4 regions of the Frankia sp. CeCAU1 genome follow, and region 2 is predicted to be linked to each of the others. Evidence: predicted binding sites of a transcription regulator. Region 2 holds the regulator's gene; each other region holds the start of a gene.
The links. The regulator LexA, encoded in region 2, represses DNA repair genes until DNA is damaged. The targets are predictions, from matches to a motif close to CGAACNNNNGTTCG.
Positions count from the first base shown of each region.

Region 1: a site for LexA is predicted at 3,229-3,242, ahead of pcrA (DNA helicase PcrA). Genes of this name have one in related genera too.
Region 3: a site for LexA is predicted at 2,629-2,642, ahead of AC08OO_RS16440 (SAV_6107 family HEPN domain-containing protein). Genes of this name have one in related genera too.
Region 4: a site for LexA is predicted at 2,600-2,613, ahead of AC08OO_RS09705 (HNH endonuclease signature motif containing protein). Genes of this name have one in related genera too.

Region 1 covers NZ_CDWWXA010000003.1:718-6,462, forward strand. Annotated here, with positions in the region: partial or broken gene AC08OO_RS01035 (esterase/lipase family protein) at 1-416, shown strand, start outside; gene pcrA (DNA helicase PcrA) at 705-3,221, opposite strand; gene AC08OO_RS01045 (threonine ammonia-lyase) at 3,541-4,695, opposite strand; gene guaA (glutamine-hydrolyzing GMP synthase) at 4,928-5,745, opposite strand, start outside.
Region 2 covers NZ_CDWWXA010000061.1:15,651-21,395, reverse strand. Annotated here, with positions in the region: gene AC08OO_RS12595 (helix-turn-helix domain-containing protein) at 1-662, opposite strand, end outside; gene AC08OO_RS12600 (VOC family protein) at 1-63, shown strand, start outside; gene hflX (GTPase HflX) at 1,155-2,615, shown strand; gene lexA (transcriptional repressor LexA) at 2,681-3,487, opposite strand; gene AC08OO_RS12580 (LysM peptidoglycan-binding domain-containing protein) at 3,792-4,178, shown strand; gene nrdR (transcriptional regulator NrdR) at 4,516-5,061, shown strand; partial or broken gene AC08OO_RS12570 (LAGLIDADG family homing endonuclease) at 5,401-5,745, shown strand, end outside.
Region 3 covers NZ_CDWWXA010000098.1:8,282-14,026, reverse strand. Annotated here, with positions in the region: gene AC08OO_RS16455 (transglutaminase TgpA family protein) at 1-309, shown strand, start outside; gene AC08OO_RS16450 (DUF3040 domain-containing protein) at 257-667, opposite strand; gene AC08OO_RS16445 (methyltransferase domain-containing protein) at 835-1,647, opposite strand; gene AC08OO_RS16440 (SAV_6107 family HEPN domain-containing protein) at 1,962-2,462, opposite strand; gene AC08OO_RS16435 (hypothetical protein) at 2,678-3,415, opposite strand; gene AC08OO_RS16430 (BTAD domain-containing putative transcriptional regulator) at 3,751-5,745, shown strand, end outside.
Region 4 covers NZ_CDWWXA010000039.1:25,219-30,963, forward strand. Annotated here, with positions in the region: gene ftsE (cell division ATP-binding protein FtsE) at 1-140, shown strand, start outside; gene ftsX (permease-like cell division protein FtsX) at 140-1,012, shown strand; gene AC08OO_RS09705 (HNH endonuclease signature motif containing protein) at 997-2,346, opposite strand; gene smpB (SsrA-binding protein SmpB) at 2,950-3,429, shown strand; gene AC08OO_RS09715 (THUMP-like domain-containing protein) at 3,560-4,993, shown strand; gene AC08OO_RS09720 (NAD(P)-dependent oxidoreductase) at 5,102-5,745, shown strand, end outside.

The sequences.
Region 1 (5,745 bases), on a different contig from region 2:
CGCGCGAGCACGAGCCCTACTCGCTGAGCGCGCTCTCCCCGCTGCACCGCAGCCTGCTGGTCAACGCTCCCGACGCGGCAGGTACCCCGATCCTGCTGATCCACGGCCTGATCGACAACCGGTCCGTGTTCACCCGGTTGGGCCGGTCGCTACGCCGCCGCGGTTTCCGCCGGGTGCGCACGGTGGAGCTGCCGCTGCTCGTGCCGACGGTGCAGGAAGCGGCGCTCCGACTCGCCGCGTCCGTGCACACCGCGATGACGGACAGCGGCAGGCAGCGCGTGCACATCGTCGCCCATTCACTCGGCGGGCTGGTGGCCCGCTACTACGTGCAGCAACTCGGGGGCGATCAGTACGTGGACACGCTGATCACTCTCGCGACGCCTCATTCCGGCACCCGTCTCGCCGGACTCGTCCCCCGGTCGGTGCCGTACCGGCTCGTCACCCAGCTACGGCCGGGATCGGCGCTCCTACGCGAACTCGCCGCACCCGCCCCCGGCTGCCGGACCCGGTTCGTCGCGATCGGCGCCGGGCTGGACAGCGTGGTGCGGCCCGCCGAGGCGGCGCTCGACCATCCCGATCTCGACATCGAAAATTACACCGTGCCGGGCCTCGGGCATCATTCCCTGGCGTTCAGCGGCAAGGTCGCCCACCTGGTCGCGAGCTGCCTCGCCGGGGCGGCGGACCGGCCGGGACCCTCGGGACCGTCAGAGCTTCTCGACGGGGGCATACCGCAGGAGCAGGCGCTTCGTGCCGGTGTTCTCGCCGAAATCGATGGTCGCCTCCGCGGAGTCACCGACCCCGCCGGTGGCGACGACAACTCCGAGACCGAAACTGTCATGCGTCACCCGGTCGCCCTGACGCAGCTCCAGGACGGCCCGAGCGGCCGGCCGCGCGCGACCCGAGAATGGCGAGTTCGGTAGCGGTTTACGCGCCGCCGGGGCACCGGCGGCGCCCCGGCCGGTCGCGCCCGACCCAAACCCGCCAGACGAGCCCCAGGACGTCCCCGCGGGCGCTGGCGGGGGATCGGCCAGCCGGCGCCAGTCAACCAGCGTGTCCGGCACCTCGCCGAGGAAACGCGACGGCGGGTTGTAGGCCGGTTGGCCCCAGGCGCTGCGCATCACCGCGCGGGTCAGGTAGAGCCGGATCCGGGCCCGGGTGACACCCACATAGGCGAGCCGGCGCTCCTCCTCGAGCTGGGTGGGATCTCCCAGGGTCCGCAGGTGCGGGAAGACGCCGTCCTCGAGACCGGTAAGGAAGACGACGGGGAACTCGAGGCCCTTGGCGCTGTGCAGCGTCATGAGAGTGACCACACCATCGGAACCGTCGTCGGTCGGAACCTGGTCCGCGTCGGCGACGAGCGAGACCTGCTCGAGGAACTCCGCGAGCGTGCCCTCGGGCAGCCGCCGGGCGAACTCCTGGACCACTCCGACCAGTTCCTGCAGGTTCTCCACCCGGCCCTGGGACTCGACGGTGCCCTCGGCGAGGAGTTCCGACAGGTAGCCGGTGCGTTCAAGCACCGCCTCGACCACGGCCACCGGGTTGTCGGCCGCTACGGCGCGTAGCTCGGCGAGCAGCGCGGTGAACTCGCGCACCGCCTTCGCCGAGCGCGCGGCGATCCCCGGCACCTCGTCGACACGCTCCAGCGCCTGCGCGAACCCGATCCGCTCGACATCGGCGAAGCCCGCCAGGGCCGCCTCGGCCCGCTCGCCGATCCCGCGCCGGGGCACGTTCAGGATGCGACGCAGGTTCACCGTGTCGCTAGGATTGGCGAGGACCCGCAGGTAGGCAAGGAGATCACGGATCTCCTTGCGCTCGTAGAACCGCACCCCGCCGACCACCCGGTAGGGCAGCCCGACCCGGACGAAGATCTCCTCGAACACCCGGCTCTGGGCGTTGGTCCGGTAGAACACCGCGACGTCGGCGGGCCGCGCGATCTTCGCGTCCGAGAGCCGGTCGACCTCCTCGGCGACAAAGGCCGCCTCGTCGTGCTCGTTGTCGGCGGCGAATCCGACGATCTTCTCACCGTCACCGGCGTCCGACCACAGCCGCTTGGCCTTGCGCTGGTTGTTACGCGCGATCATCGCGTTCGCGGCGGAGAGGATGGTCTGGGTGGAGCGGTAGTTCTGTTCCAGCAGGATCACCGCGGCGTTCGGGAAATCCTCCTCGAACTCCACGATGTTGCGGATGTTCGCCCCACGGAAGGCGTAGATCGACTGGTCCGCGTCGCCAACCACGCACAGCTCCGCCGGTGGGACGGCGCCCGAGGCCCAGGTAGCCGGCCCGGCCGCCGGCTCGGCCGGCTCCACCGGCGCGGACCCGCCACCGAAGTACGCCGGTTGGCCGACGAGTTCACGCACCAGGGCGTACTGCGCGTGGTTGGTGTCCTGGTACTCGTCCACGAGCACATGTCGGAATCGGCGCCGGTAGTGCTCGGCGACGTCGGGGAACGCCTGGAGGAGGTTCACCGTCATCATGATCAGATCGTCGAAGTCGAGGGCATTGGCCTGAGCCAGCCGCTGCTGATAAGCGGCGTAGACCTCGGCGACGGTCCGCTCGAGGTGGTTCGTGGCCCGGTCCCGTGCGGCCTCCCAGTCGATCAGTTCGTTCTTCAGGTTGCTGATCTGCGCCGCCAGACCTCGGGCGGGATGCCGCTTGGGATCAAGATCAAGGTCACGGATGACCAGAATGATCAAACGCTGCGCGTCGGCGGCGTCGTAGATGGAGAAGGCCGAGCCAAACCCGAGACGCTTCGCCTCGGACCTCAGGATGCGCACGCAGGCCGAGTGGAAGGTGCTCACCCACATCGCCCGCGCCCGGGGGCCGACCAGCGCCGAGACCCGTTCGCGCATCTCGTTGGCAGCCTTGTTGGTGAACGTGATCGCCAGCATCTCCCCCGGCCGGACCCCCCGGGCCGCCAGCAGGTACGCGATACGGTGGGTCAGCACCCGCGTCTTGCCGGACCCCGCGCCCGCGACGACGAGCAGGGGTGCCCCGATGTGCACCACCGCCGCCCGCTGCTGCAGGTTGAGCCCGTCGAGCAGGCCCTCGGCATCCAGGCGTGGCGAGGAGAAGCCACCGGGCTCGTCCCCGCCCACCGGCGGCGCCAGCACCGCCGGGCCGAACAGGTCGTAGGGCACGTGCGCACCGCCGTGGACATCCGTCCCGACCGACCCGGCGATGCCGGATCCGCCGCCGTGGGAATCGCCGAAAAAGCCGCTCATGGGACTCCGATCGTACGTTCGACGTCGGGCAGGTCGGACCGCGGCATGCCCGGATCGCACCCAACGGCCCGGTCCGCGGTGTGGTCCGCGAGATGCACCGACGGTCCCACCCGGCCGCGGTCCTCGCGCGTCCATGCCACCGCATGACCATCACACGTCCACGCCCAGTGGTCGTCGACCCGCGTGCTGACCAGCCTGTTGTCCGTCGTTCCCGCCCCGCCCCGCGCGCGAGGGCGGGCCGTCGATGGCCGTGGTCCGCGTCAACGCCCGGCCCACCGGCGGTCAGGCGGCCACGCCACGTGGCCGCGCGGTCACGTAGTCACGCGCTACTCGACGCGCTCGGCGGGATGGCCGCGAGCGCCTTCACCCTGCTGGCCACCCCCGGGTCGATGTTGCCACCCGACAGGATTGCCACCGTCGGGCCCTGCGCGAGATCACCTCGACGCAACAAGGCCGCGACCCCCGCGGCGCCGGCCGGTTCCACCTGGTGGCCGGCCCGGTGCAGCAACACCATCGCCTCCCAGAACGCCGCCTCATCGACCGTGACGATCTCGTCCACCAGGCGTGCGGCAAGGGCGAAGGTCAGGACCCCCGGAGCGTTCACCGCCATACCGTCGGCGATCGTGGTCGACGCCGGGACCACCCGTGACGAACGTGGCGCCGTCGGCTGTTCGGACGTCCGGCTGCCCGGAATCGTCCCGACTCCCCGCAGTGTTCCGGCACCGGGCGTCGTTCCGGCACCGGGCGTCGCAGCCCCACCGGGGGGCACCGTGAGCCGCCGGCCAGCCCGCAGCGACGCGGCGAACGCCGACGACAGCACGGACTGCACTCCGACCACTCGCACATCGGGGCGCCGGGACCGCACCGCCGCGGCCAGCCCGCCGATCAGCCCTCCGCCGCCCACCCCGACCAGAACGGTGCCGAGATCGGGCACCTGATCGAGCAACTCCAAGCCGATCGTGCCCTGCCCGGCCACTACCGTCGGGTCATCGAACGGGTGGACCAGCAGCCGGTCTCCCCGGGCGGCGAAGGTGGCAGCCGCAGCGAGCGCCGCTTCCACCCCCCCGGGTATCTTCTCGACCCGGGCGCCCCACCGGCGCGTCCGCGCCACTTTGACCGGATTGGCCCCTACCGGCACGAAGATGGTCGCCTCGACGCCGAAGGCCGCGGCCGCGAAGGCCACTCCCTGGGCGTGGTTACCGGCACTGGCCGCCACCACCCCCCGGGCCCGCGTCGCCGGATCCGCGGTGGCCACCCGGTGGTAGGCGCCCCGAAGCTTGAACGAACCGGTGTGCTGCTCGTGCTCACACTTGAGCCAGACGGGCGCACCGACCGCCGCCGACAGGCCGAGATCCCGCACGACCCTGGTCCGTCGTGCCACCCCGGCAAGGACGCGGGCCGCGGCGCGGATGTCCGGCGCCCAGAGTTCGGCGTCCGGGGCTACCGATCGGTCGTCTGCGGCTGCTGCGGTCATGGAGCATCTCCCGGCGGCTGAGCGGCCACCTCACCATGACCGCGGCAATAAAAAAGCCCCCCGCCAGGACAAGGCGGAAGGGCGAGGCGCGGACCCGATGATCGGTCGCGCGCCTAGGTAATGGCCATCTCGTGCGGGGTCACATCATCCAGGGTGCTCCGGTCCCGCCCAGACGTCAAACGTGCCCGTCGGCGGGGGTCGTCCGACGGGCACGCGCTCCGATCCGGGATCGTCACTCCCACTCGATCGTGCCGGGAGGCTTGGAGGTGATGTCATACACCACCCGGTTAACCTGCGGCACCTCGTTGACCACCCGGTTCGAGATGCGTTCCAGCAGGCCGTAGGGCAGCCGGGCCCAGTCGGCGGTCATCGCGTCCTCGCTGGTGACCGCGCGCAGGACGATCGGGAAGCCGTACGTACGCTCGTCACCCTGGACGCCCACCGATCGCACGTCGGCGAGCAGCACCGCGAAGACCTGCCAGATCTCGCGGTCCAGGCCGGCCTTGCGAATCTCCTCCCGGATCACCGCGTCGGCCGCCCGCACCACGTCGAGCCGCTCGGGCGTGACCTCGCCGATGATGCGGACGGCGAGGCCCGGGCCCGGGAACGGCTGACGCCAGACGATCTCCTCGGGCAGCCCCAGCTCCTCGCCGAGCCGACGGACCTCGTCCTTGAACAGGGTCCGAAGCGGCTCGACCAGATCGAACCGCAGGTCCTCGGGCAGTCCACCGACGTTGTGATGCGACTTGATCTTCGCGGCCGTCGGCGAACCGGATTCGATCACGTCGGGATACAATGTCCCCTGCACGAGAAAGTCGATCGTCGCGCCCTCCGCCTCCGCCCGGACCTCCAGTTCGCGGGCGGACTCCTCGAAAACCCGGATGAACTCACGACCGATGATCTTCCTCTTCCGCTCCGGGTCGGTCACTCCGGACAGCGCGGCGGAGAACCGGTCGGCCGCCTTGACATGGACCAGATCCACGCCGGTAGTCGCGACGAAATCGCGTTCGACCTGTTCCGCCTCGCCGGCCCGCAGCAAACCATGATCGA
Region 2 (5,745 bases):
GTAGCGGCCGCGACATCCGCGACATCCGCGACATCCGATACCGAGACGTCCAGCTCGTCCTGAACGTTGACATTTCGGATGAGGTGAGTCGGCGGAACTCCGGCGAGCGCGCGTACCTCCCGGGCGAGGTGCGCCTGGTCGGCGTAGCCGGCCTCGGCCGCCACGACCGCGAACGGGATGCCGGCCCGCGCCGCGTGCAGGGCGTCCTGCATCCGGAGGATCCTGGCGAGCGTCTTCGGGCCATATCCGAAGACGCGCCGGCAGCGACGCAGCAGCTGGCGTTCGCTCAGCCCGGCTGTGCGCGCGAGGTCGTCCACAGGCGCCCGGGCGCGGGCACCCGCCAGAACGGCGGGAACCAACCGGTCCACGAGCGCCGGGTGAACGGGCCGGGCGGCGATCGACGACTCGAATGCGACCAGGGGATCAGCGGCCATGGCGAGCCGCTCGGCGAGTCGCTGCGCCGGTCCGTCGCCCCACAGGTCGGCGAGCGGGACGCGTTGGTCGCGCAGTTCGTCCGCGGCCACTCCGAGGTGGGATGGTCCAGAGCCCGAGTCGAAGCGGAGCCCGACGTGCCGCACGCCTGGTGCCCAGCGCACCAGCTTCGCCGCCGTGTCCGGCCCCGCGACGATCAGATTGGCGTCGGAACTCCAGATGATGTCCATGCATCCGTCCGGCAACACTCGCCGACTGCCCACCACACCTGTACGCCCTGTGCGCCCTGTGCGCCCTGTGCGCCCTGTGCGCTCGGTGCGCTCGGTGCGCTCGGTGCGGTCCGAGGGCCCGGTGCGGTCCGGATGCCGGTCCGCCGTCGTCCGCGTGGTGCCCGGGGGGTGTCCAGGGGGAGTCGGGCGGCCCGAGCTGTCCCAGATCGTCGCGGCGAGGCGGTGGGCCCGTCTTTCGTGGTACTCGTGGTACACGTCGCAGAGGCTACGTCGGCGGGGCGGCAAAACGGTTCGCGATCGACGTGGTGACGTGGGACCCTGGTTGGCGACGGGATTCGCCGGGAAACGGGGGGAGGCGCGCCACGAGTGCGGCAGGGTCTTCCGGTCCGGCGGATCCTCCTCGGGCCACCGGGTCGTGGGGCCCGGCCGGAGCAGGCGGCACGGAATGATCGCGGAATGGTGCGGTAGCGGGCCGCGTTGAGAACGGATGGTATGACACTTCCTGCTGACGCCTTCGATGCGTCCACTCTCGACAGATCTCTCATCAAGCTGACCGATGCCGATTCGTCTTACCTGTCGAACTTTTTCGACGATTCTGGGGACGGTTTCGACCTGGAGGATCGCGCCGCGTTGCGGCGGGTTCCCGGTCTCGCCACCGAGCTCGACGACGTTACCGAGGTCGAGTACCGGCAGCTGCGGCTGGAGCGTGTCGTCCTCATCGGCGTATGGACGTCGGGTTCCCCGCGGTCGGCCGAGAGCTCCATGGCGGAGCTCGCGGCGCTCGCCACGACCGCCGGTTCGGTGGTGCTCGACGCGCTCGTGCAGCGTCGCGACCGGCCGGATGCCGCGACTTACGTCGGTTCGGGCAAGGCCCGCGAGCTCGCCGAGGTCGTCGCGGCGACCGGCGCGGACACGGTGGTCTGCGATGGCGAGCTCACCCCGGGTCAGCTGCGGCAGCTGGAGGAGGTCGTCAAAGTAAAGGTCATCGACCGGACGGCCCTCATCCTGGACATCTTCGCCCAGCACGCGACCTCCCGCGAGGGCAAGGCCCAGGTCGAGCTCGCGCAGTTGCAGTACATGCTGCCCCGGCTGCGTGGGTGGGGTGAGTCGATGTCGCGGGCCGCGGCCAGTGGCGGCGGCCGGGCGCCCATCGGTACCCGCGGTCCCGGTGAGACGAAGATCGAGACCGATCGTCGGCGGCTGCGGGCCAGGATGGCGCGGTTGCGCCGCGAGCTCGCCGCGATGACGACCGTGCGGGAGACCAAGCGTTCCGCCCGGCGGCGGGGCGAGGTCCCCAGCGTGGCGATCGCCGGTTACACCAACGCCGGTAAGTCGTCGCTGCTCAACCGGCTGACCGGCGCGGGTGTCCTGGTCGAGGACGCGCTGTTCGCCACCCTCGATCCGACCGTGCGGCGGGCGACCCTGCCGGACGGCCGGGCCTTCACCCTGACCGACACCGTCGGATTCGTCCGGCATCTGCCGCATCAGATCGTCGAGGCGTTCCGCTCGACGCTGGAAGAGGTCGCCGATGCCGATCTCATCCTGCACGTTGTGGACGGATCATCGCCGGATCCGGCCGCGCAGATCTCCGCCGTGCGCGAGGTTCTCAACGACATCGACGCGGGCGGCGTTCCCGAGCTGATCGTCGTCAACAAGGTGGACGCCGTGGAGCCGACGGTCGTCGCGGGGCTGCGCCAGCTCGCCCCGGACGCCGTGTTCGTCTCGGCACGCACGGGCGAGGGGCTGGCCGCGCTGGTCGACGCGCTCTGTGCCCGGGTGCCGCATCCCGACGTGGAGATGCGCGTGCTCGTGCCCTACACCCGGGGCGACTTGGTCTCCCGGGTGCACGCGAACGGCGAGGTGCTCACGATGGAGCACACCGAGACCGGTACCCGGCTGTCCGCCCGGGTTTCCTCGGGACTCGCAGCGGAGCTGCACGCCTACCGGGCCTGAGCCCAGGAGCGATCAGACGCGAGGCAACCCGGCCGGCCGCCCGACGGGCGGCCGGCCGATCCACATCAAACCCTGCGGAGCACAGCCACGATCCGGCCGAGGATGGTCGCATCCTCACCGGGGATGTCGGCGAAGGCCGAGTTCTCCGGATGTAGCCAGATCTTGCCGTCCCGAAGCCGCAGACGCTTGACCGTCGCCTCCCCGTCGATCATTGCGGCGACGATCTCCCCGTTGTCCGCGACCGGCTGCTGGCGGACGACCACCCAGTCACCGTCGCAGATCGCCGCGTTGATCATCGAGTCGCCGACGACCCGGAGCAGGAACAGAGTGCCCTCGCCGACGATCTCCCTGGGTAGCGGGAAGACGTCCTCGACCGCCTGCTCGGCCAGGATCGGGCCACCGGCGGCGATCCGGCCCAGCACCGGCACGTAGGCCGCGTCCGACTTGCTTCCTTCGGTGGTGCCCGGCGCCGCCTCACCGATGATGGGAATCGTGCCCGCCACCGTCGTCGTGCCCGCCACCGTCGTCGTGCCCGCCACCGTCGTCGCGCCCGCGCCCACATCCGCGCGTCGCCGGGGGTGCTCGACGGTCAGCACCTCCATCGCTCTCGGGCGGTTCGGGTCCCGCCGCAGGTAGCCCTTCTCCTCGAGCACCCTGAGCTGGTGAGCCACACTACTGGTGCTGGTGAGGCCGACCGCCTCACCGATCTCCCGCACGCTGGGCGGATACCCGCGCCGCTCCACCGCGGCCCGGATGACCTCCAGCACCTTGCGCTGCCGGGGGGTCAGGCCCGCGTCCGTGGGGCCTTCGGGAAAGGCTCGCACGTTGCCGCGGGTTCCGCCCCGGCGCGTACCCCTGCCTTGGCTAGTCATCGCTTACCGCTCTCCTCGTCGCGTTTTTCTTCCGCCGTGCGGCCACCGGCCGGCCGGCGACCGCACGGCGGACCGTCCCGCTCCGGAAGCGGTCACCTACCGACTCGCCGCCGTCCGTGACCGGGGGAAACCGCCCGGTTCACACCCGATCGACTCGACGGTAACCGGCGGGTCGCAGAATCTCAAACGTCTGTTCGAGCGTGTCCCTGGCGGTTTCCGGTTCCCGATGCGACAATCGACCACGCGTTCGATCGAACGAAGGTTCGATCTTCGGCGTTCGGTGTCGTCGGAACGGGAGGGTGCCGTGGGATCCGCACACAGGGCGCGGGTCGTCGACCTGTCGATGGCCAGGGACCGGGTGGGTCGTCGGCCGGCGGGATACCCGCCGGGTCGCCCGCCCGCACCCCCGCCGCTCCGGCTGACCCGGCGGGGTCGGGTGGTGGTGGTATCGGTCGTCGTGGCGGTCGTCGTGGCGGTAGCAATCATGATCATGCCTGGGGTGTCGATTGCCGGGCCGGATACCGCGGAGGCGCCGCGGCACCATCTGGTCGTGCCGGGGGAGACGCTGTGGGAGGTGGCAGTGGCGCTCGACGAGAGCGCCGACACCCGGGTCATGGTGGACCGGTTGATGCGGCTGAACCACCTGCGGTCACCACTGATCGCCCCGGGCCAGTCGTTACTCCTTCCCTGACGCCCGGCTTCCCGGCTTCCCGGGTCCACGAGTGTCTCGGCGCAGGGTTCTCGCGCACCGTCGTCTTTCGTCCACGTGCGGTGCCACGTGCGATGCGGACCACACGGACCATACGGGGGTGCTGTCCTCATCTCTGGGGCCGTGCGCTACCTTGGACACAACATCTGGTGCTTACCGGGGTGTAAGTCATCCACAGGTTGTTCCACAGGTCTTCCGCGGGGAGCTGGCGGTCCATCCACAAGGTGGTCTGTCCGGCGTGGATGCCGGGTCCTCAACGGTGTCCCTCATCCCCGGTCCGGGGCGGTCGGCTCCGGCGCGGGCGAAGGAGGCGTAGCGCGTGCGGTGCCCGTTCTGCCGGCATCCGGACAGTCGCGTCGTTGACAGTCGGGAGGCCGAGGAGGGTTCGGCGATCCGCCGCAGGCGGTCCTGCCTGTCCTGCGGTCGCCGGTTCACTACGATGGAGGAGGCGTCCCTTCAGGTTCGCAAGCGCAGTGGGGCGGCCGAGCCGTTCAGCCGGGCCAAGGTCATCGCCGGTGTCCGCAAGGCCTGCCAGGGCCGGCCGGTGCGGGATGATGATCTCGCGCTTCTGGCGCAGCGGGTAGAGGACGCCGTCCGCTCGTCGGGGTCGGCGGAGGTGCCCGCGGAGGCGATCGGCCGGGCGATCCTCGGTCCGCTCCGTGAGCTCGACGAGGTGGCTTATCTCCGCTTCGCCTCGGTGTACCTGGCCTTCGAGTCGTTGACTGACTTCGAGTCCGCGATCGCCGCGTTGCGCTCCGAGGCCGCCGGACCTCCCACCGCGCGGGATGGACCAGCACGACCGGTCCCGCGCGGCGCCGTCGATGCCTCGCCGGTGATCGGCACCCAGCAGGTGCATAGCAGGTAGGGCCGGGACTGCTCGACCGAAAGCGTCATACATCGCCCTGGCTCGCCGTGCCGGCCCGGTCCCGCCGGCGACGGGTGACATCCCGCGTCGCGGCCGTGCGAGGACCGCGGACCTCCCGGACGGCACGCATGCGGCCCGGCTCGACCTGGCTGGTGCCGTTCGCCGTGCGTGTGTTCGCCGTGCGTGTGTTTGCCGGGCGCGTGCTCGTCCCCGCGGGCACCGCCGTGCGTCGAGGTCCGGCCCCGCACCGTCCCGACGTCCGCTGGCTGCGGCCTGGGGCGGGGATGCCCACAACACATTGTTGAAGGTTGAAGCTGACGAGTGAAGACGAGGAGCGTCATGACCGACAGCCGCGGCACGAAGCCGAGCAGGTCAGCGGCGAAAGCGAGTGGGTTGAAGATCCAGCGGTCACGTACCACCGCCGGCGTCCACCCGTACGACGAGGTCACCTGGGAGTCCCGGGACGTCGTCATGACCAACTGGCGGGACGGCTCGGTCAACTTCGAGCAGCGGGGAGTGGAATTCCCGCAGTTCTGGTCGGTGAACGCCTCCAACATCGTTACCAGCAAGTACTTCCGTGGGGCGCCCGGCACGCCGGGGCGGGAGTGGTCGCTGCGGCAGTTGATCGATCGGGTCGTGCACGCCTACGGCGCGGCCGGCCGCGAGCACGGCTACTTCGCCTCG
Region 3 (5,745 bases), on a different contig from region 2:
ATGGCCGCGCCGCCGTCCGTCGCAGACCTCCGCGAAGATGCCGTCCTGGCCACCACCACGCTGTTGGCGCTGGCACCGCGGGCCAGGCGGATGTTGGCGCGGATCGCACCGGCATCGGTTCTCCGGCGCGCCGCGCCGGCCTCGGCGCGCGGACGGTCGAGGCCGGGACGGGGAAGCGGTAAGGACGACGCACCCGCCACGCCCACCACGATTCAGAACGAAGACAATCAGGACAATCAGGACTGGCTGGACGCGGTCAGGGACGGTCCTCCCAGCGCCGCCGCCACCGCTCCTCGACCCGTTCCATGAACGGAGCCCTAGCCCGCGGCTTCGGCTTCGATCCCCCCTGCACGCCGCCCGGCCGCCGGTGACCGGTGTCACGGCCGCTGATCCGGCGCAGGTCTGCCGCACCGCGCAGCGCGGCGAACAACATCATGAGGAAACCGAGGATGCCGAGGATCACCGTCAGCGGTACCCGGTTGAGTACCACACCGACCACCAGGACGGCCAGACCGAGGACGAAAACGACCGCGCTGCGGCGCACCCGGCGCAGCAGGTAGGTACGGGGGTCCGTCGAACGCACGGTACTGGCAAACTTTGGATCGTCCTGTACGAGAGCGCGCTCGATCTGCTCCAGCAGGCGCTGCTCGTTCTCCGAGAGCGGCATCGACGCTCCTCCCACGACCTGTAGGCCCGGCGGACGGAACCTGATAACCAAGGATAGGCATGTGCGGGCGGGTGCGGTAGGCAACCTGTCATGCTGGTTGGAACCGAGCGATTCCCGTCACCTGGTCCGTGCCCGAACTGGGGTCTTTCATACCGGGAAATCCACGGTCACGGGAACCCGGCGGCGCCGGCTTCGCGAGCGGTACCAGCGGCACGACGGCGGGCAAGCACGTGCAGCTGTGCCGCAAGGTCACGGAACGGCTCCAGGGCGGCCGCGGCCAGTTCCAGGCGCAGCAGCCGCTGCGCGGTGAAGGGATCGGAGTCGACCCGTGCCCCGGGGACCAGGTCGGCGAACACGCGCACCCCGTGGACGTCGACGACGTCCGCGCCCGCCGCGTTCACCAGCGCGACGATCTCGGCGGTGGTGAACCCGGCGGGCGTCCGGGGCGCCCCGGCGCCCCGGCCGGTCAGCACGGCCTGCGCCTGCTCGAAGCGACCCGCCAGGGCGCGGGCGAGCACCGTGGCAGCCCGGCCCGCGACGACGAGGCTGAGAACGCCTCCCGGGCGCAGCACCGGCAGGGCCCCCGCCAGCGCGGCCTCGGGATCGTCAACGACGTCGAGGACGGAGTGGCACAGCAACAAATCGGCGGTCTCGGCTCCGACGATGCCGGTCAGGTCGGCCAGATCGCCCTGCTCGGCCGTGACCCGGTCGGCGACGCCCCGTTCGTCGGCGCGACGGCGCAACGCTGCCAGGGCGTCCGGCGACGGGTCCACGACGATCACCAGGTAGCCCTCGACCGCCAGGGGTACGGCGAAGCCACCACTCCCACCGCCCGCGTCAACGATGATCGGCGGGATGGCTGTGGCCGCCGGGGCCACCGACCAGGCCGGAACCCCCGCTGCCGATCCGGGCAGGACCGTCCGCAGGCCGTGCCAGATCGCGGCCTGCCGCAGATCCGCGCCGGTGACATGGCTGGTCATGCGTGTCGCGCCTCCTCACGCCGGCTTCGTCGGCGCCGCCGTCAGCCCGCTCGCCCACGCCGGAGGACCAGGCGCGTCACCGACCCACGGTGAGGCCTATGGCGACCCCGACAACCAGCCCGCCAGCCGACAGCCCTACGACCCGCAGTACCCAGATGTTGCGACGCGCAACGGCGGACGGCACGGCCCGATGCGCGCCGCGGTGCCGATGCTCAGAACCGGTGAGGACCATCGATGATCTCCTGCTCCGCCAACCACTACCCCTCGGAAGGTAACCGATAGTGACCGATGCTCACCGTAAACGCAACCGCTCGTCACCCACCCGGGGCGCCGCCGGGCCGACCACGGTCAGCCTGCCCTCGGCCCGGCGACATGACCATCGTGACCTCCCCAGGCCCGACCGGACCGGCGCCGGCGATCATCGGTTGGGACGGCAGGCCCAGCACGCCCTCGACAACCCCGATGAACAGATCGACCTGACGGATCAGATCATCGGCCTCCCGCCTGGTCACTACCTTCAGCCCGGCCTCGGCCGCCGATCGCCGGGCGGCCCCCGCCGCGAAGAACTCCGCCCACTCCGCGAGCTCGGGGGCCACCCGGACAAGCAGGCGCCAGGCACTCACGGGCCGACCGCGACGACCGGGACGGGGCCGGGCCCGGTCCGCCAGGACAGCGGCCGCCGCCCGCAGCGCCGCGAGGTGGGCGAGGGCGTAGCGCTCCCCGGCCGCCTGGGCGTACTCGGCCTCACCGAGACCGCGCCGGGCGGCGACCAACAGATCGTCGCGGGAGCGGCGAGGCAACCCCGCCGCCGACACCAGGGCCCGTCCAACCGGCCCGGTTGATCCACCGTGCGCCCCGGTAGATCCACCGGGGCCGCCAAACGCACCCTTACCGCGGGCCGCTCCTCCCGCCGGGTCCGAGCCACTGTCCGAGCCACTGATCGGCCGACTGGTCACGGTGGCCACAACACCTCCCGAGTCTCGAACATAGGTTCGATCACGAAGTAGTGAACCCTCGCCGGCGCCGCCCGTCAAGCATCGAGGTATCGAACACGCGATCGAGCAGATCCGGCGGCCTCGGACTCGACCACCCGAAGAAACCAGCCGAGGACGAGCAGGGCCACCACGTCGGGAACCCATCCCAGCCGCGGGTCCGCGGCTTTCCCCCGACAGACATGTCCCGAATCCGCACCTGTCGTCCGGGCCACCCGGGTGACCCTCGGGTCGAGCGCATCCGGATCGGCCACGACAAGCGCCGTTCCGTCCAGCGCAAACCGGATGATGTTCACATCACGGTGACCCACGAGCCCGCTGGCGAACTCGCCGCGGGTCGGCCTGAGCCAACGCAGCGTGGCACCGTCCGACAGGCGCACCCAGCCCCCGTGGCGGCCTGGCTCGAAGGCGGCCAGGGGCACCCGTCCCATGGGTTCGACCAGACGGATCCCGAAACCGTCGAGGTCGGTCTCCAGCACGAACGGCCGGCCGGCCGCCATCAGCTCGACCCGGCCCCGCGACCACCAGTCGGCCAGCAGCGCGCCCTCGTCGGTCTCGACGTGCACGTGCCGGACCGAGGTGTGCCGGGACACCGACTCGATCCGGAAGATCAGCTCGTGCGGCAGTCCGCCGGCACGTCGCGGGAGAAGGTCCGCCCCGGCCATCGTCCGCGGTGTCCTGGTCCGGGTCACCGCCGGGGTCACCGCCGGGGTCACCGCCGGGCCCGCCGCCGACGCGGGCCGCCTCGCCAGGCTCCTGGGCACCGTGATCGCCATGTTCCCAACCCCCTCCGCCTCGCCGGCCGTCTCCCGGCCGTCTGCCGCCTCGATTTCGTGGACTCAGTGCACCTCCAAGCGATCAACACCCACTGCACGCACAATCACCAGAACCATTGAGAATGCGTTGATCGGAACACCTGGATTCCGCGATCGGGTCACACGACACCCCACGGAGTCGGACCGCCACCCGCGTCGCACCGGACACCGGGCGCCGGAGCAGGCCTGACGCGGAAACGACAGGGGCCGTTCCAGATCGGTAGTTGCCGCCATGTCCCCTCCCGGCGCACGCTGCGGTAATACAGACATCACCGGGGGTCGTACGAGAGGACCAGATGCCTGACCGCGACAGCCTGCAGTTCGCCATCCTCGGCCCGTTGGAGATCACTGCCGGGGGAGCACCCATCGTGCTCGGCGGCACCCAGCGCAAGGTGCTGATGGCCGCGTTGCTGCTGGAAGCCGGTCAGGTGGTGCCCGGTCACCGGCTGCTGGAGGTGATCTGGGGGGACCCACCGCCGGAGAAGGCGCTGGCCACATTGCGTACCCATGTCAGCGAGCTGAGGCGGCGGCTGGAGACCGGTTCCGAGGTGCTGTTGCGCAAGGGGACCGGGTACGTCCTTGACGTGCGCCCGGAGCAGATCGACTCCGAACAGGCCCGTCGGCTGCTGGAACAGGGCCGGCGCGCGGTGGACGACGGTGACCCGGTGAGCGCGATCGCCCCGTTGCAGGAGGCCCAGGCCCTCTGGCGGGGACCGCCGCTGGTCGACCTGATCGACTACCCGTTCACCCGAGCCTACGTGGACGCCCTCGACGAACTCCAGCTCGACATCGCCAAGACCCGGATCGCCGCCGATCTCTCCCTGGGTCGTCATCGCGAGGTCATCGGGGATCTGCGCGTGCTGGTGACACGGCACCCCCACGACGACGGGCTGCGCCGAGAGCTGGTTCTCGCCTTCTACCGGGACGGTCGGATCGAGGACGCGGCCCGGGCCTGCCGGGAGGGCCTGGAGGCGCTGCACGACCTGGGGCTGGACTCCGCGATGTTGCAGCAGCTGCAGGAGGACGTGCTGCGCGGCGCGTCCAGCCTGGCCTGGACCCCGCCCCGCTCGCTCGACCGGCGGGTCTCCGTGGCGCCCACGAGCCAGGGGGGGTACCAGCTGCCCCCGGACATCCGCGAATACACCGGGCGCGACACGATCCAGGCCCAGGTGCACGCCATGCTGACCGATCCGGTCGGGCTGTCACGGGGAACCGTGGTGGCGGCGTTCGCGGGTAAGGCCGGCGCAGGCAAGACCGCCTTGGCCGTGCACATCGCGCATCGCGTCCGCACGGGGTTCACCGACACGCTGTACGTGGACCTGCGGGGCAACAGCAGCCCGCTGGCCCCGGCCCGGGTGCTGTCCCGGTTCGTCCAGACGCTCGGGGTCAGCCGCTCCGCGGTACCGGCCGACCCCGACGATCTCGGCGAGATGTACCGGGAGCTGCTCGCGACCCGCAAGGTCCTGATCATCCTCGACAACGCGGGGGGCGAGGCACAGATCCGGCCGCTGCTGCCGACCAGCCCGGGCTGCGCGGTCATCATCACGAGTCGGTCGCGGCTGCACGGTCTGAGCGCCCCGTACTGGATGGTGGACGTCCTGCTGCCCAGTGACGCGGTGGAGCTGCTGGCCAAGATGGTCAGCACGCAGCGGGTCGACACCGAGCCCGAGGCCGCGCGTGACATCGTCGGCCTGTGCGGCTACCTACCGCTGGCGATCCAGATCGCCGGGCGCAAGCTGGCCGCCCATCCGCACTGGAAACTGGCCCGCCTGGCCGGGCGGCTCGCCAACGAACGCGACCGGCTGTCCTGGCTGGAGGCCGGCGACCTGGAGATCCGGGCCAGCTTCTCGCTGAGCTACGAGGGCCGGCCGCCGGACGAGCAGCGCGCCTTCCGGCTGCTGTCGCTGCCCGCGATGAGCGATTTCGCGCCATGGGCCGCGGCGGCGGTCCTCGACCTCGACCTCGACGAAGCCGAGGACGTCGTCGACCGGCTCGCCGACGCCCAGCTACTCGAACGACGTGGCGCCGACCGGACGGGAACCGAGCGCTACCGCTTTCACGACCTGCTCCGGGTGTTCGCCCGGGAGCGCGAGACCGGGGTCGGCACCCCGCTCGGCCACCCCGCGGCCCCGGGTCGGATCCCCGAGGCCGGCGGGGACAACCGTCACACCGGCAACGGGCACACCGGCAACGGGCACCACGACGCTGCCGGGGCCCCCTCCACCGGGGCCCCCTCCACCGTGTCCGGAGAACACCGGGCGGCCTTGGGGCGGCTGCTGTACGCCTATCTG
Region 4 (5,745 bases), on a different contig from region 2:
CGATGCGCCGCCGGGTGCTCGAGCTGAGCGACGGCGCGCTGATCCGGGACGAGGCTCGCGGGCGTTACAACCAGGATGATCTGGCGGTGCCGATGATTCCCCGGCCCCGGCCCAGGGTGCCGGCCGACCGGGTCCGCTGATGCGACCGGGTCTGCTGGCGTCGCTGCTGTGGACGGGCCTGCGCCGCAACCTGGCGATGACCTGTGCCATGATCATAACTGTCACGATCTGCCTGGCGTTGCTGGGGTCGGGCCTGCTCCTGCGGGCGCAGGTGCACACCATCGACGACTTCCTGCTCGACCAGATCGAGGTCGTCGTTGATCTCTCCGATGGCATCACCCCGGGCGAGCGGTCTGCCCTCGATGCCGAGATCGCGGCGGATCCACTGGTCGCCGACGTGCGGTACGAAAGCAAACAGCAGGTGTACGACCGTTTCCGCCGGGACTTCCGTGGATCGCCCGACGTCCTCGCCGGTGTCGGACCCGACGACCTGCCCGCGGCGCTACGACTCACGCTTACCGATCCGCGAGCGGCCCGCGACATCGTCGTCACCTACACCGGCCTCGACGGGGTGGAAGCTGTTCGCGACCAGCGCGGCCTGCTTGACCCGTTGTACCGGTTCCTCGACGCCTTCACCGCGGGCGCTTTCGCCCTCGCCGGCGTGCAGGCCCTGGCGTCCTTCGCCCTCATCTACACGATGATCCGGATCTCGGCGCACGCCCGGCGACGGGAGACTTCGATCATGAAGATGGTCGGTGCTTCCAACGGAACAATCCGGGCTCCGTTCGTCTTGGAGATCGCGGCGGTGGGGCTGGTTGGCGGGCTGCTCGCCACGGGCGTGCTTGCGTTGGCGAAGATCTACCTGGTGGACGGCCGGTTCGCGAAGCAGACGATGTTCCCCCTGTTCGGTTGGTCGGCGGTCTGGGAGACCGCGGCCGTCGTGCTGGGGGTCGGTGTGCTCGCCGCCGCCGTGATGGCTTCGGTGGCGCTCCGCCGTCATCTGCGGGTCTGAGGCGTCATCCGTCGCTCGGCCCCGGTTCGCTTCGATTCGAACTGGACATCATCCTCGATGAATACTTCCTTGAGATAATCTTCGGGTGACACCTCATATTGGCGTCCCTCCGGGCTCGTCCAGGTGAAATGTCCAGGCCTGGGCTGGCACACGGACCATCCCTTCTGCGTGGATTGATCGGGAGATGATGTGCCCGGCCGCCCCGGTCTTCTCGTAGCTCCTTGCTTGGCGTCACGCCTAGGCCGCTTTTCACCCGAGTGTTTCAGCCGGTGATGCCTCCGGCATTTTGGCCCGAGGTTCCGCTCGCTCGTCTGGCCACCTCGACGATGCGGCCTGGTATGATCAAGGTCGCAGTGAATGGAAGGCTGCTCGCATCCCGGAAAGACACATGTAGGGTTTCGAGTTCGGACATGACGAGCCAGGGCGGCCGAGGGAAAGCGACGCCGGCTGACCTCCAGAACTCGTCCTTCCGGCGGATCCATCAGTATCCGCCGCCATGTGCATCGGGGGTTCTCGGCCATCTCGCGAACGAGTCCGGCCGGTATCGGGCCATAACCGGGAAGTTCCGCCGGCCGTTCCGACATACCCAGCAGACAGGAAGCCGACACGACCACCTGCATCTCGATACTGACACGGTCACGATCCCGCCCCATCAGCAGGTCGTAGAAAACGTCGGCCCGACGCTGCTCGAGCCCGCGACCGTCCTGCGCACCGCCCGCTCTCCTCGCCAGAAGGTCCACTCGTCGAAACGCCGCGAGCATGCGGTCCGCCGGAAGCGAGGCCGAGATGCGGCCCATACCATCCGGCTCGGCCCGCACTGTCACCCGACGTGCCTTCGTCGCCCTGCGGCGACGCTGTTCCGCGCCCTGAGGGTCTACCAGCACCACACGCCGTCGAACGGCGGCCGCGAACGCTGCGTGGCTCGGCCGCCCACCCCGGCGCAGAACTGTCTCCGCCACGTCCGCGGCCTGGTCGTCCGACAGGTTGGCCGTCAGTCGTTCCAGCACGGTCAGCCGCTGGGAATCTAGCTCACCATGTTCCAGAGCAGTCAGCGCTGCCGGCATGCGGCGGACGACGCCGACCGCGAAACCCAACTGTTTGTTTCCCGCCGCTGATGACATTCTCAGCTCGGCGGCCAGTTCGTCTCCCGCGAACTCGTGAAATCCCCTGGCAACCCCGCTCTCATCCTCTTCCGTGGGCGGCCGTAGCTGCGCGAACCTCGCTCTCACGAGCAGCCGTGCCGCCTCCCAGCGCGCGATCTCCCGACCGATCTCCACATCTGCCCGGAGGCATCCGTCCGCGTCGAGTTCAGCTACACGATGACCATAAACCATCGATGAGTCCAGATGACGGGAAAGGGAACCACGGTCGTCGACTCCGGTATCGCGGGGGCCCAGGGCCTCTGCTTCCTCGCGCGGGCTGGACTCGCCTGAACTGGACTCGCCCGGACTGGACTGTGAGCCGGGCCGAAGCGATGAACCGGGTCTGGTCACTGGATGCATCATGCCGCCTGTCATGGGTGCGTAGAGGGAGCGGTTGGATCTGCCGGCAGGAATCGCCGCCGATCCGCCTGAACACTCTGGTCATCGAACGTGTGTTCGAGTATAGTACTCGCTGGCACCGTTCATCAAGTCCATCGTCATCAAGTCCGTCGTCTCGACGGCCGAGCAAGCTCGACAGCCGAGCAAGGAGTTGGAAGGTGCTGAACGCCCAGGTCGCGCCGCCGCGGCGGCTCCTCCGCGGGGCGCGCTGACGGCGCTCGTCGCCCTACGGAGCGCTCGGCGACGTCACCCGGGCCACGCTGGCGACCGACGATGGCGCTCACATGATCGATACCATGGGTGTCCTCGCGGTGGAGCCGGCGTGTCACCGACGCGGGAGGCAGGACGTAGGTTCGGAGAAGATTTCGCGAACGGTGTGGGAAGAGGGACAGGACAGTGCCGAGGGAGACGGGGCGCAGACTGATCGCGCAGAACAAGCGCGCCCGGCATGACTACGACATCCTCGACACCTACGAGGCTGGGCTGGTGCTCCGTGGCACCGAGGTGAAGGCGCTGCGGGCCGGGCGGGCCTCGCTCGTCGACGGGTTCGCCCAGATCAACGATGGTGAGATCTGGCTGCACAACGTGCACATCCCCGAGTACACCGAGGGGACCTGGACGAACCACGCTCCCCGCCGCAAGCGCAAGATGCTGCTGCACCGGGCGGAGATCGAAAAGCTGGTCGGTAAGACCCAGGAGGGTGGGCTCACGCTGGTCCCGCTCTCGCTCTACTGGAAGGACGGGCGGGCGAAGATCGAAATCGCGCTGGCGCGTGGCCGCAAGTCCTACGACAAACGGCACGCGATCGCGGAGCGGGACGCGGCCCGGGAGATCGGCCGGGCGATGGGCCGCCGAGCCAAGGGGCGCTACCTCTGACTAGCCAGCCGTCCATGACACCGTCCGTGGTGCCGCCGATGTTCCTGTCGACGTTTCTGTCGATGTTCCCGTCGTCGTTATCTCGTCGTCGTGCCGCGGATTCGCCGGTTCCGGCAGCATCCGGGTCGCCGTGACCGCCTCCGACGGCGACCGGCTGGCGCAGTTCGAGGCCCTGCTGAGCGCCCAGGGTAAGGCGGTGCTGGCGGCGGCGGTCGCGGCATTCGCCGAGGATGAGCGTGCCGGTGGAGGCGCGGCCCGGGAACTGGCTGTCGGTGCCCGCCTGCGCGCCGAGGGCGTGTCCCCCGCGCTCCTCGCCGCCGCGTTCACTCAGGCGGAGCTGAGGCGGCGCGCGATGGTCAAGTTTGCTCGGGCCGATCGGATGTTCTTCACCCGAGCCGGGTTGGAACAAGCGTCCTCGCAAGCGGCGGCCGAGCATCGGGCCGCGCGGTTCGCCGGTCTGTGCCGGCTCGCCGACCTGTGCACGGGGATCGGCGGGGACGCGTTGGCCCTCGCGCGGGGCCGGGAGATCATGCTCGTCGACCGGGATCCGGTTCATCTGCGGATGGCCGCGCTCAACGTCGCCGTCCACGCGGTCGAGGGCACGACGGCGCTGCCCACGACGGCGCTGCCCACGACCGCGCCGCCCACGGGATCGACCGTGCCGACGGGATGCCTCGAGACGCGCCTGTCCGACGTGCGGGAGGTGGACCTCTCCGGATGCGACGCCGTGTTCGTCGATCCGGCCCGGCGTGCCGGCGACCGTCGGTTGGTGTCGCGGGCGAGCGAGCCGCCGCTGGCCTGGTGCTTCGGGCTTGCCGACAAGGTTGCGGCCGTCGCGGTGAAGGCCGCGCCAGGGCTGGCGACGGAGCTGGTTCCCCCCGGCTGGGAGATCGAGTTCGTGGCCGACGGACGGGATCTCAAGGAGGCCGTGCTGTTTTCACCGGCCCTCGCGACCGCCCCGCGTCGCGCCACTGTGCTGCCCGGGCCGGGCGGCTCGGCGTCCCTGCGGGCCGGGGGAGCGCCGGTGAGCCTCACCGGGACCCCGGATCCAGTCGTCCCGGCGGATACGGGTCCGGCGGGTCCGGCGGGTCCGGCGGGTCGGGTCGGCGAGGCCGCCGGTCGGGTAGCGGCTCCGGGCCGGTTCCTCCACGATCCGAACCCGGCGGTCACTCGGGCGGGCCTGGTCGGCGAGCTCGGGCGGCGCCTCGGAGCCTGGCAGATTGATCCGATGATCGCCTTCCTGACCTCCGACGAGGCAGTGACGACCCCCTTCGCCCGCCTGCTGCGCATCGAGGCCGAGCTGCCCTTCGACGTGCGCCGGATCGCGGACCTGTTGCGGTCTCGTGAGATCGGGTCGCTGGACGTCCGGCGACGCGGCCTCGCCGGCGACGTCGAGGAGATCCGCCGCCGGTTGCTACCCCGCCGTCGTGATCTGATTCCCGCTGGACCGGCCGTCACCGTGGTAATGACGAGGCTGCGTGGAGCTCCCTGGGCCTTCGTCTGCACCCCGGTATCGGATGTCGGGGGTATCGGATGTCGGGGCGGTGGCGACCGACTCTCATGACCGACCGACTCTCATGCTCTCGTGACCGACCGACTCTCATGACCGACCGACTCTCATGACCGACCGATCCCGGTGGACGCCATCGGGGGCGAAACAGGAGTGACGTTCATGCGTGTTGCCTTCGTCGGACTGGGCACGATGGGATTTCCCATGGCCGGTCACCTGGTTCGGGCCGGGTTCTCCACCACCGCGTTCAATCGCACGGCCGCGACCGCGGCACGCTGGGCCGAGGAACATTCCGGCCGGATCGCGCCGTCGCCCGCCGCCGCGGCGACCGAGGTCGACGTCGTCTGCCTCTGCGTCGGTGCCGATGACGACGTCCGCGAGGTCGTCCTCGGTGCCGACGGGGTGCTGGGAGCGCTTCGGCCCGGTGCGATCATTGTCGATCACACGACGACCTCCGCGGAACTCGCGGAGGAGATCGCGGCGCGCACCGCCGAGGTCGGCGTCGGTTTCGTCGACGCCCCGGTTTCCGGCGGGGAGGCGGGTGCCATGGCCGGCCTGCTGAGCATCATGTGCGGTGGGGATCCTGAGACGATCGAGCGGGCCAGGCCGGTGCTCGCCGCCTACGGCGCGACCATCACGAGGATCGGGCCGGTCGGTAGCGGACAACTCGCCAAGATGGTCAATCAGATTCTGGTGGCGGGAGCCGTCGAAGGGGCGGCCGAGGCCATCAACTTTGCTATTGCCGCCGGTCTGGACACCGATCTGGTGCTTTCCGCCGTGGCCGGCGGCGCCGCCAACTCGTGGTA